Regions from separate parts of the Pseudomonas rhizozeae genome, predicted to be linked through region 1. Evidence: predicted binding sites of a transcription regulator. Region 1 holds the regulator's gene; each other region holds the start of a gene.

The links. Region 1 encodes sigma-54, which starts transcription at its own class of promoters, with help from an activator protein. Its sites were predicted from a motif close to ANTGGCATNNANNTTGCTNT; they were not measured.
Region 2: the regulator sigma-54 is predicted to act here: its motif matches at 1,602-1,621, upstream of glnA (glutamate--ammonia ligase).
Region 3: the regulator sigma-54 is predicted to act here: its motif matches at 1,787-1,806, upstream of flgB (flagellar basal body rod protein FlgB).

The regions. Positions count from the first base shown of each region.
Region 1 is NZ_JAVLSB010000007.1:78,359-81,636, reverse strand. It holds gene ptsN (PTS IIA-like nitrogen regulatory protein PtsN) at 1-320, opposite strand, end outside; gene hpf (ribosome hibernation-promoting factor, HPF/YfiA family) at 333-641, opposite strand; gene RG836_RS01525 (RNA polymerase factor sigma-54) at 715-2,208, opposite strand; gene lptB (LPS export ABC transporter ATP-binding protein) at 2,396-3,121, opposite strand; gene lptA (lipopolysaccharide transport periplasmic protein LptA) at 3,121-3,278, opposite strand, start outside.
Region 2 is NZ_JAVLSB010000049.1:37,687-40,964, forward strand. It holds gene thiI (tRNA uracil 4-sulfurtransferase ThiI) at 1-1,387, opposite strand, end outside; gene glnA (glutamate--ammonia ligase) at 1,719-3,125, shown strand.
Region 3 is NZ_JAVLSB010000053.1:11,787-15,064, reverse strand. It holds gene RG836_RS18430 (chemotaxis protein CheV) at 1-616, shown strand, start outside; gene cheR (protein-glutamate O-methyltransferase CheR) at 662-1,489, shown strand; gene flgB (flagellar basal body rod protein FlgB) at 1,849-2,256, shown strand; gene flgC (flagellar basal body rod protein FlgC) at 2,260-2,703, shown strand; gene RG836_RS18410 (flagellar hook assembly protein FlgD) at 2,719-3,278, shown strand, end outside.

The sequences.
Region 1 (3,278 bases):
GGGACCAGCAGTACAAACAGCAGGTCGACCGGTGCGCCGTCGATGGCGTCGAAATCGATTGGCGCGTCGAGGTGCATCAAGGCACTGACGGGCATGGTGCAGCCTTTGAGGCGGCAGTGGGGAATGGCGATGCCGTTGCCAAAACCGGTGGAACCCAGTTTTTCACGGGCGACCAGGCTCTCGAAGACGTCCTGCATGGCCAGATCAGGCACCTCGCGGTGGATCAGGTTCGCAATTTGTTCGAGGGCTTTCTTTTTGCTGCCGCCCGGCACGTTCACAAGGGAACGGCCGGGGGTCAGGATGCTTTCAAGTCGGATCATGGGTGGGGAGTGTTAACGACCGGTCGCGCCCTGGAGGAGGCTCTGGGTCTTTTCCTTATGCTTTTTGAGTTGTTTGTCCAGCTTGTCGGTGAGTGCGTCGATCGCTGCATACATGTCGGTATGCTCAGCGTTGGCGACCACTTCGTTGCCGGGAATATGCAAGGTGGCTTCGATTTTCTGCTTCAACTTCTCGACTGTCATCGTGACCTGCACGTTGGTGATCTTGTCGAAATGCCTTTCTAATCGTTCGAGTTTCTCGCCGATGTAGGTGCGCAGGGGTTCGGTCACTTCCAGTTGGTGTCCACTGATGTTGACTTGCATACAGCTTCTCCTTCGTTGCCAGTGCATAAAGCGGTAGACCTGATGGTCTACCACTGGAACGCTGTGGCGTGGCTTACATCAACCGCTTGCGTTCGCTCGAAGGCGCGATCCCGAGGGACTCGCGGTACTTGGCGACGGTGCGGCGAGCCACCTGAATGCCTTGTGCCTCCAGTAAACCAGCGATCTTGCTGTCACTCAACGGCTTTTTCTGATTTTCCGCGGCAACCAGTTTTTTGATGATCGCGCGGATCGCCGTGGACGAGCATTCGCCGCCTTCGGAGGTGCTGACGTGGCTGGAGAAAAAGTATTTCAGCTCATATATGCCCCGTGGGGTATGCATGAATTTTTGCGTGGTCACCCGTGAAATGGTCGATTCGTGCATGCCCACCGCTTCGGCGATGTCGTGCAGGACCAACGGCTTCATCGCTTCGTCGCCGTATTCCAGGAAGCCGCGCTGATGCTCGACGATCTGCGTAGCCACTTTCATCAGGGTTTCGTTGCGGCTTTGCAGGCTCTTGATGAACCAGCGCGCTTCCTGCAACTGGTTGCGCATGAAGGTGTTGTCGGCGCTGGTGTCGGCGCGACGGACGAAACCGGCGTACTGGGCATTGACCCGCAAGCGCGGCACCGACTCTTGGTTCAGCTCCACGAGCCAGCGTTCATTGTCCTTGCGCACGATCACGTCAGGTACAACGTATTCGGCTTCGGTGGATTCGATCTGTGAGCCCGGGCGCGGATTGAGGCTTTGCACCAGTTCGATGACTTGGCGCAGCTCGTCTTCCTTGAGTTTCATGCGACGCATCAACTGGCTGTAATCGCGGCTGCCGAGCAGGTCAATGTAATCGCCGACCAGGCGCTTGGCCTCGGCCAGCCAAGGCGTTTTCGCCGGCAGTTGACGCAATTGCAGTAGCAGGCACTCGCCCAGGTTGCGAGCGCCGATGCCGGCCGGTTCGAATTGCTGGATGCGGTGCAGGACGGCTTCGATCTCATCCAGCTCGATGTCCAGTTCCGGGTCGAAGGCTTCGAGGATTTCCTCAAGGGTTTCGTCCAGGTAGCCCTGATTGTTGATGCAGTCGATCAGAGTGACGGCGATCAGGCGATCAGTGTCGGACATCGGCGCCAGGTTCAGTTGCCACAGCAGGTGGCTCTGCAAGCTTTCGCCGGCGGAGGTGCGGGTAGTGAAATCCCACTCGTCGTCATCGTTGCTGGGCAGGCTGCTGGCGCTGGTCTGATAAACGTCTTCCCAGGCGGTATCGACCGGCAACTCATTGGGGATGCGCTCGTTCCAGTCGCCTTCCTCGAGGTTGTCCACCGTCGGGGCGCTTTCCTGGTAGGAGGGTTCCTGGATATCGGTGTTCGGCTTCTGCTCGACATTGTCGGCCAGCGGGTCAGCGTTATCGAAGTCGTCGCCTTCTTCCTGGCGTTCGAGCATCGGATTGGACTCCAATGCCTCCTGGATTTCCTGTTGCAGGTCCAGGGTCGACAATTGGAGCAGGCGGATGGCCTGTTGCAGCTGAGGTGTCATCGTCAGCTGCTGGCCCATTCTCAAGACTAGCGATGGTTTCATGGCAGGGGCTTAACACCTTATTCGCCGGCGCACATGCGCCATCCACTACAGGGCGCCGGAGCGCCAAACATAAGCAAATTATATGCCTGAAACCTCGGTGTTTGCCTAGAGCGCCGTAACAATAAAAAACACACCAAGTGTATTAACTGTCCCGGGCGCTCTGACGACTCGCCAGGCCTCGCAATGCTTACAGGCGGAACTCGTGGCCCAGATACACTTCCTTGACCAGCTCGTTGGCCAGGATAGTGGCGGAATCGCCTTCGGCGATCAGTTGGCCATCGTTGACGATGTAGGCGGTCTCGCAGATATCCAGGGTTTCACGGACGTTGTGGTCGGTGATCAGCACGCCAATGCCCTTGGCCTTGAGGTGATGGATGATCTGTTTGATGTCGCCCACCGAGATCGGGTCCACGCCGGCGAAGGGTTCGTCGAGCAGGATGAATTTCGGTGCGGTGGCGAGGGCGCGGGCGATTTCTACGCGGCGACGTTCACCGCCGGACAGGCTCATGCCCAGGTTGTCGCGAATGTGGCTGATGTGGAATTCCTGCAGCAGGCTTTCCAGTTCCTTGCGACGGCCGGCCTTGTCGAGTTCCTTGCGGGTCTCGAGGATGGCCATGATGTTGTCGGCCACCGACAGTTTGCGGAAGATCGAGGCTTCCTGCGGCAGATAGCCGATCCCGGCCTTGGCTCGGCCGTGCATCGGCTGGTGGCTGACGTCGAGGTCATCGATCAGCACACGACCCTGATCCGCCTGCACCAGGCCGACGATCATGTAGAAGCAGGTGGTCTTGCCGGCGCCGTTGGGGCCGAGCAAACCGACGATCTGACCGCTGTCGATGGACAGGCTGACGTCGCGCACGACCTGGCGGCTCTTGTAGCTCTTGGCCAGATGCTGAGCTTTCAGGGTTGCCATTAAGGGGCCTTCTGCTCGTCAGTTTTCTTTTTCGGCTGGATCACCATGTCGATGCGCGGGCGCGACTCGGTCACCTTGCTGCCGGTGGCACGGCCGGCGCTGGCGCGCTTGGTCTTGGTGTCGTAGACGATTTTTTCGCCCTGTGTAACGTTGCCGT
Region 2 (3,278 bases), on a different contig from region 1:
TCATCACGCCTTTGTCGCAATACAGCAGGTACTGGCGAGTAGGGTCCAGTTCCTTGAAACGCGCGTTCAGTGCATAGAACGGCATCGTTTGTACATCGATGCCAGCCAGTGCCAACGGGTCATCCTCGGCCGCATCCGGGTGGCGGATGTCGATCACGATCTGACCAGCGAGCGCTTCGCTGACTTCCTCAATCTGCAAATCCTGGCCCAACTCGTCGATCACGCGATCGATCGAAACCAGTTTGGCGTTCTCGAGCGCACGCTCCAGCACCGCCATGTCGAACTGTTGTTCTTCGTACTCCACGCGGTTGCGCTTGGCGTGGGTCTTGGGGTTCACCGAAATGACCCCGCAATACTCGGGCATGTGCTTGGCGAAATCAGCGGTGCCGATTTCGTTGGCCAGGTCGATGATGTCCTGCTTGTGGCTGGCGATCAGTGGCCGCAGCACCAGCTTGTCGGTCACGCAGTCGATCACCGACAGGTTCGGCAGTGTCTGGCTCGACACCTGGGAAATCGCTTCACCGGTGACCAGGGCATCGATATCCAGGCGATCGGCGATTCGCGACGCAGCGCGCAACATCATACGCTTCAAAACCACGCCCATATGACTGTTATCGACTTTGCCGAGGATTTCGCCCAAAACTTCTTCGAACGGCACACTGACAAATAACACGCGTTGCGAGCTGCCGTACTTCTTCCAGATGAAGTGCGCGACCTCCATCACCCCCAATTCATGGGCCCGGCCGCCCAGGTTGAAGAAGCAGAAATGCGCCATCAGCCCGCGACGCATGATCTGGTACGCCGCCACGGTGGAATCGAAACCACCGGACATCAGCACCAGCGTCTGCTCCAGCGCACCCAACGGATAACCGCCGATGCTGTCGTGCTGGCTGTGGATCACGAACAACCGTTGGTCGCGAATTTCGATACGAACTTCGATTTCCGGCTCTTTCAGGGAAATCCCGGCGGCGCCGCACTGGCGACGCAACTGGCTGCCGACGTATTTTTCCACGTCCATGGACGAGAAATCGTGGTGCCCGGCGCGCTTGCAGCGTACGGAAAAGATCTTTCCGGCCAGGGCATCGCCGAAGTGCAGCTTGCACTTGGCAACCACGTCGTCGAAATCCCCCAACGGGTATTCATCCACCTGCAGGAAATGCGCGATGCCCGGCATGCAGCTTAGGCGCTCGGTCATTTCCTTCAGGGCTTTGGGCTCGCTGATGCGGGTTTCCAGCTCGAGGTTGTCCCACACACCGTTCACCACCACAGCCGGGTCCAGATCGCGGAGCACGGCACGGATGTTCTTGGCCAACTGGCGGATGAAACGCATCCGTACCGGGCGGCTCTTGATGGTGATCTCGGGGAAGACTTTTACGATAAGTTTCATGAAAACAGCGCGCGAACGGCCAGCCGAAAAAGGGGGGCGCGGATTATAGCGGAAATTGCTCAAGGTTTAACCAGTTAATGTGCAGAAGGTTTTGCACGCACCAAAACAGGTCGTTTGCAGAAATAAACGCCACATTACAGGGCGCGCTTTTCTGCGAATCACCGCTCCAGGCCTTTATAAGCATGAATTTGGAGCAAAAAACCCAAGCTGGGGCACTGGCATGCAATTTGCTCCCTTGTGAGGCAGGTTGCCATGGCCGAGTATTCGCGCCGGCATCACCCACATTCTAAGGGCACTCCACTACTTAGCCCTAAGCCACCCCGGAGGACATATGTCGAAGTCGGTTCAACTCATCAAAGATCATGACGTCAAGTGGATTGATCTGCGCTTCACGGACACTAAAGGCACTCAGCACCACGTGACCATGCCGGCTCGCGACGCGCTGGATGAAGCTTTCTTCGAAGAAGGCAAAATGTTCGACGGTTCCTCCATCTCTGGCTGGAAAGGCATCGAAGCTTCCGACATGATCCTGATGCCGGACGACACCACTGCCGTTCTCGACCCGTTCACCGAAGAGCCAACCCTGATTCTGGTGTGCGACGTGATCGAGCCTTCGACCATGCAAGGCTACGACCGCGACCCGCGCGCGATCGCCAAGCGTGCCGAGGAATACCTCAAGTCCACCGGCATCGGCGACACCGTTTTCGTTGGCCCTGAGCCAGAATTCTTCATCTTCGATTCGGTCAAGTTCAAGTCCGACATCTCCGGTTCGATGTTCAAGATTTTCTCCGAGCAAGGCTCGTGGATGTCCGACCAAGACGTGGAAGGCGGCAACAAAGGCCACCGTCCAGGCATCAAAGGCGGCTACTTCCCGGTTCCTCCGTTCGACCACGACCACGAAATCCGTACCTCCATGTGCAACGCCATGGAAGAAATGGGCCTGGTCATCGAAGTGCACCACCACGAAGTGGCCACTGCCGGCCAGAACGAAATCGGTGTGAAGTTCAACACCCTGGTTGCCAAGGCTGACGAAGTTCAGACCCTGAAGTACTGCGTACACAACGTCGCTGACGCTTACGGCCGCACCGCGACCTTCATGCCGAAGCCACTGTACGGCGATAACGGTTCGGGCATGCACGTTCACCTGTCCATCGCCAAAGATGGCAAGAACACCTTCGCTGGCGAAGGCTATGCCGGCCTGTCCGACACCGCTCTGTACTTCATCGGCGGCATTATCAAGCACGGTAAGGCCCTGAACGGCTTCACCAACCCGTCGACCAACTCCTACAAGCGTCTGGTTCCGGGCTTCGAAGCGCCAGTGATGCTGGCCTACTCGGCTCGCAACCGTTCCGCTTCGATCCGTATTCCATACGTGTCCAGCCCGCGCGCTCGCCGTATCGAAGCTCGCTTCCCGGATCCAGCAGCCAACCCATACCTGGGCTTCGCTGCCCTGTTGATGGCTGGCCTGGACGGCATCCAGAACAAGATCCACCCTGGCGACGCTGCTGACAAAAACCTGTACGACCTGCCGCCTGAAGAGGCGAAAGAGATCCCACAAGTTTGCGGCAGCCTGAAAGAAGCCCTGGAAGAACTGGACAAAGGTCGTGCGTTCCTGACCAAAGGCGGCGTTTTCAGTGACGACTTCATCGACGCTTACATCGCCCTGAAAAGCGAAGAAGAAATCAAAGTACGTACCTTCGTACACCCACTGGAATACGAGCTGTACTACAGCTGCTAATCCGGTAGCGCCTGCGCAAGCAGCGTGAAATGAGAGAGGCCTCCTTCGGGAGGCCTTTTTTGTGGACGGTATTTAATGTGTGGGAGCGAGCCTGCTCGCGAAGAGGCTGTGTCAGTCAGATCCAGGCTGGCTGACACGCCGCTTTCGCGAGCA
Region 3 (3,278 bases), on a different contig from region 1:
GCGCTCGGTGGAGCGCATCGTCAACATGAACTGGGAAGAGATCCATCCACCGCCCAAGGGCACTGGTCGGGATCATTACCTGACCGCTGTGACTCGGGTGGACAATCAGTTAGTCGAAATCATCGACGTCGAGAAAGTGCTGGCGGAAGTCGCGCCCACTCCGGAAGCGATTTCGATCGGTGTGGTGGACGTTGAAACCCAACACAAGGCGCTGTCGCTGCGGGTGCTGACGGTTGATGACTCGTCGGTGGCGCGCAAGCAGGTGACCCGTTGCCTGCAAACGGTCGGCGTCGAAGTGGTGGCGTTGAACGATGGGCGGCAAGCGCTGGATTACCTGCGCAAACTGGTCGATGAAGGCAAGAAGCCGGAAGAAGAGTTCCTGATGATGATTTCCGACATCGAAATGCCGGAAATGGACGGGTACACCCTGACGGCGGAAATCCGCAACGACCCGCGCATGCAAAAGCTGCATATCATCCTGCATACTTCGTTGTCCGGCGTGTTCAACCAGGCGATGGTCAAGAAAGTCGGTGCTGATGACTTCCTGGCCAAATTTCGCCCGGATGACCTGGCATCCCGCGTCGTCGAGCGGATCAAAGCAGCAGACATCAGCTAGGGGCCTTTTGCCGCTGGCGATCAACACGAGTAAGAGGCGGCATCATTGTCTACGGGTAATTTGGATTTCGAACAATTCCGGGTCTTCCTGGAAAAAGCCTGTGGCATTTTGCTCGGTGAAAACAAGCAGTACCTGGTCTCGAGCCGCCTCAATAAGTTAATGGAGCAGCAGGGCATCAAGTCGCTGGGCGAGTTGGTGCAGCGCATCCAGACCCAGCCGCGCAGCGGTTTGCGCGAGATGGTGGTGGACGCCATGACCACCAACGAAACCCTGTGGTTTCGCGACACCTATCCGTTTGAAGTGCTGAAGAACAAAGTCTTGCCGGAAGCGATCAAGGCAGCGCCAGGCCAGCGCCTGCGGATCTGGTCGGCGGCGTGTTCGTCGGGCCAGGAACCGTTTTCGCTGTCGATGTCGATCGACGAGTTCGAACGGGTCAATCTCGGCCAGTTGAAGATGGGCGTGCAGATCGTTGCCACCGACCTGTCAGGCACCATGCTCAACAACTGCAAGACCGGCGAGTACGACAGCCTGGCGATCGGTCGAGGTTTGTCGCCCGAACGCCTGCAGCGCTACTTCGACCCGAAAGGGCCAGGACGCTGGGCGATCAAGGCGCCAATCAAAAGCCGCGTGGAATTCCGCTCGTTCAACCTGCTGGACAGCTACGCCAGCCTGGGCAAATTCGACATCGTGTTCTGCCGCAACGTGTTGATCTACTTCTCCGCCGAGGTGAAGAAAGACATCCTGCTGCGCATCCACAGCACCTTGAAGCCGGGAGGCTATTTGTTCCTTGGTGCGTCGGAAGCGCTGAACGGTTTGCCGGATCATTACCAAATGGTCCAGTGCAGCCCGGGGATTATTTATCAGGCGAAATGATTCGTTGGCGGCATTGCAAAACGGGAGTCCTCAGGGGCTCCCGTTTTTTTTGCCTGCGATTTCCCCGGCAGCACCGTCCCCTCGTGGGAGCAAGCCTGCTCGCGAATGCAGTCTGTCATTCAACGAGGATGTCGACTGACACGCCATCTTCGCGAGCAGGCTTGCCCCCACAGGAGGAGGGCTTGGCGCTGGCGAAAGCGGCAGAAAAGCGGCATCTGGCGGAAGCCCATTGCCGCTTTTCTGGCATTGCCGCCTTGCCACTTCCCGGCAAAGCCCCGGTTTATGGGGCTTCAGTGGTTTGGCACGCGGCTTGCTATATCCCTGATACGAAAAATCAGGTCACCCGAAGGTTTCCCGACATGAGCATCAGCTTCGATAAAGCGCTCGGTATCCACGAACAAGCCCTGGGCTTCCGCGCCCAGCGTGCTGAAGTCCTGGCCAACAACATCGCCAACGCCGACACCCCGAACTACAAGGCTCGGGACCTGGACTTCTCGAAAGTGCTCGCCGAGCAGAACGAGAAGACCAAGGGGGGCAAGTTCGCCCTGAACATGACCAACAGCCGTCATATCGAGGCCGAAGGCGTGGGCAACGGCGGCGAATCGCTGATGTACCGCACGCCGATGCAACCGTCGATCGACCAGAACACCGTTGATGCGCAACTTGAACAGTCCAACTACGCGGAAAACGCCGTGGGCTTCCAGGCCAGCTTCACCATGCTCAACAGCAAATTCAAAGGGCTGGTTTCAGCCCTGCGCGGGGAGTAATTCATGTCACTTGCCAGTGTTTTCAACATCGCCGGTAGCGGCATGAGCGCCCAGACCACGCGTCTCAACACCGTGGCCTCGAACATTGCCAACGCCGAAACCGTGTCGTCGAGCATCGACCAGACCTACCGCGCCCGTCACCCGGTGTTCGCCACCATGTTCCAGGGCGGCCAAACCGGCGGCAGCGATTCGCTGTTCCAGAACCAGGATGCCGCCGGCCAAGGCGTGCAAGTGCTGGGCGTGGTCGAAGACCAGAGCAACCTCGATGCGCGTTACGAGCCGAACCATCCCGCGGCGGACGAGAAGGGTTATGTCTACTACCCGAACGTCAACGTGGTTGAAGAAATGGCCGACATGATTTCCGCCAGCCGTTCGTTCCAGACCAACGCTGAAATGATGAACACCGCCAAAACCATGATGCAGAAGGTCCTGACCCTCGGTCAGTGATAAGGGGCGACACAAATGAGTGTGACCGATACCACCGGCGGCGTAAGCATCAAGGATGTCCTGGCTAACTCCTATAAAGCCCCGGCCACCACTAACGACGCGATCTCTTCGGCGACCAGCACGGCTACCGGTAGTCAGACCCTGGGCAAGGACTCGTTCCTGAAGCTGCTGGTGACCCAACTCAACAACCAGAACCCGCTCGATCCGCAGGACAACGGCGAGTTCGTGGCACAACTGGCGCAGTTCAGCAGCCTGGAAGGCATCACTACCCTGAACGACTCGGTGAAGAACATCTCCGATGCGTTCGGCTCGTCGCAAGCGCTGCAGGCGTCGTCGCTGGTGGGCCGTTCGGTGATCATCAAGACCGACAAGACCGTGGTCGACACGTCGAAGACCATGGACGGCACTGTGGTGGTCCCGGAGTCGGGCGATCCGCTGACCGTGACCATCAACGTCAAGGATGCCGACGGCAAAGCCGTGCGCTCGATCGTCCTGGAGAAGCAGAACGGCGGCGTCACCGATTTCAAGTGGGACGGCAAGAACGAAGCAGGCGAAGTGGCCCCGGCGGGCAGCTA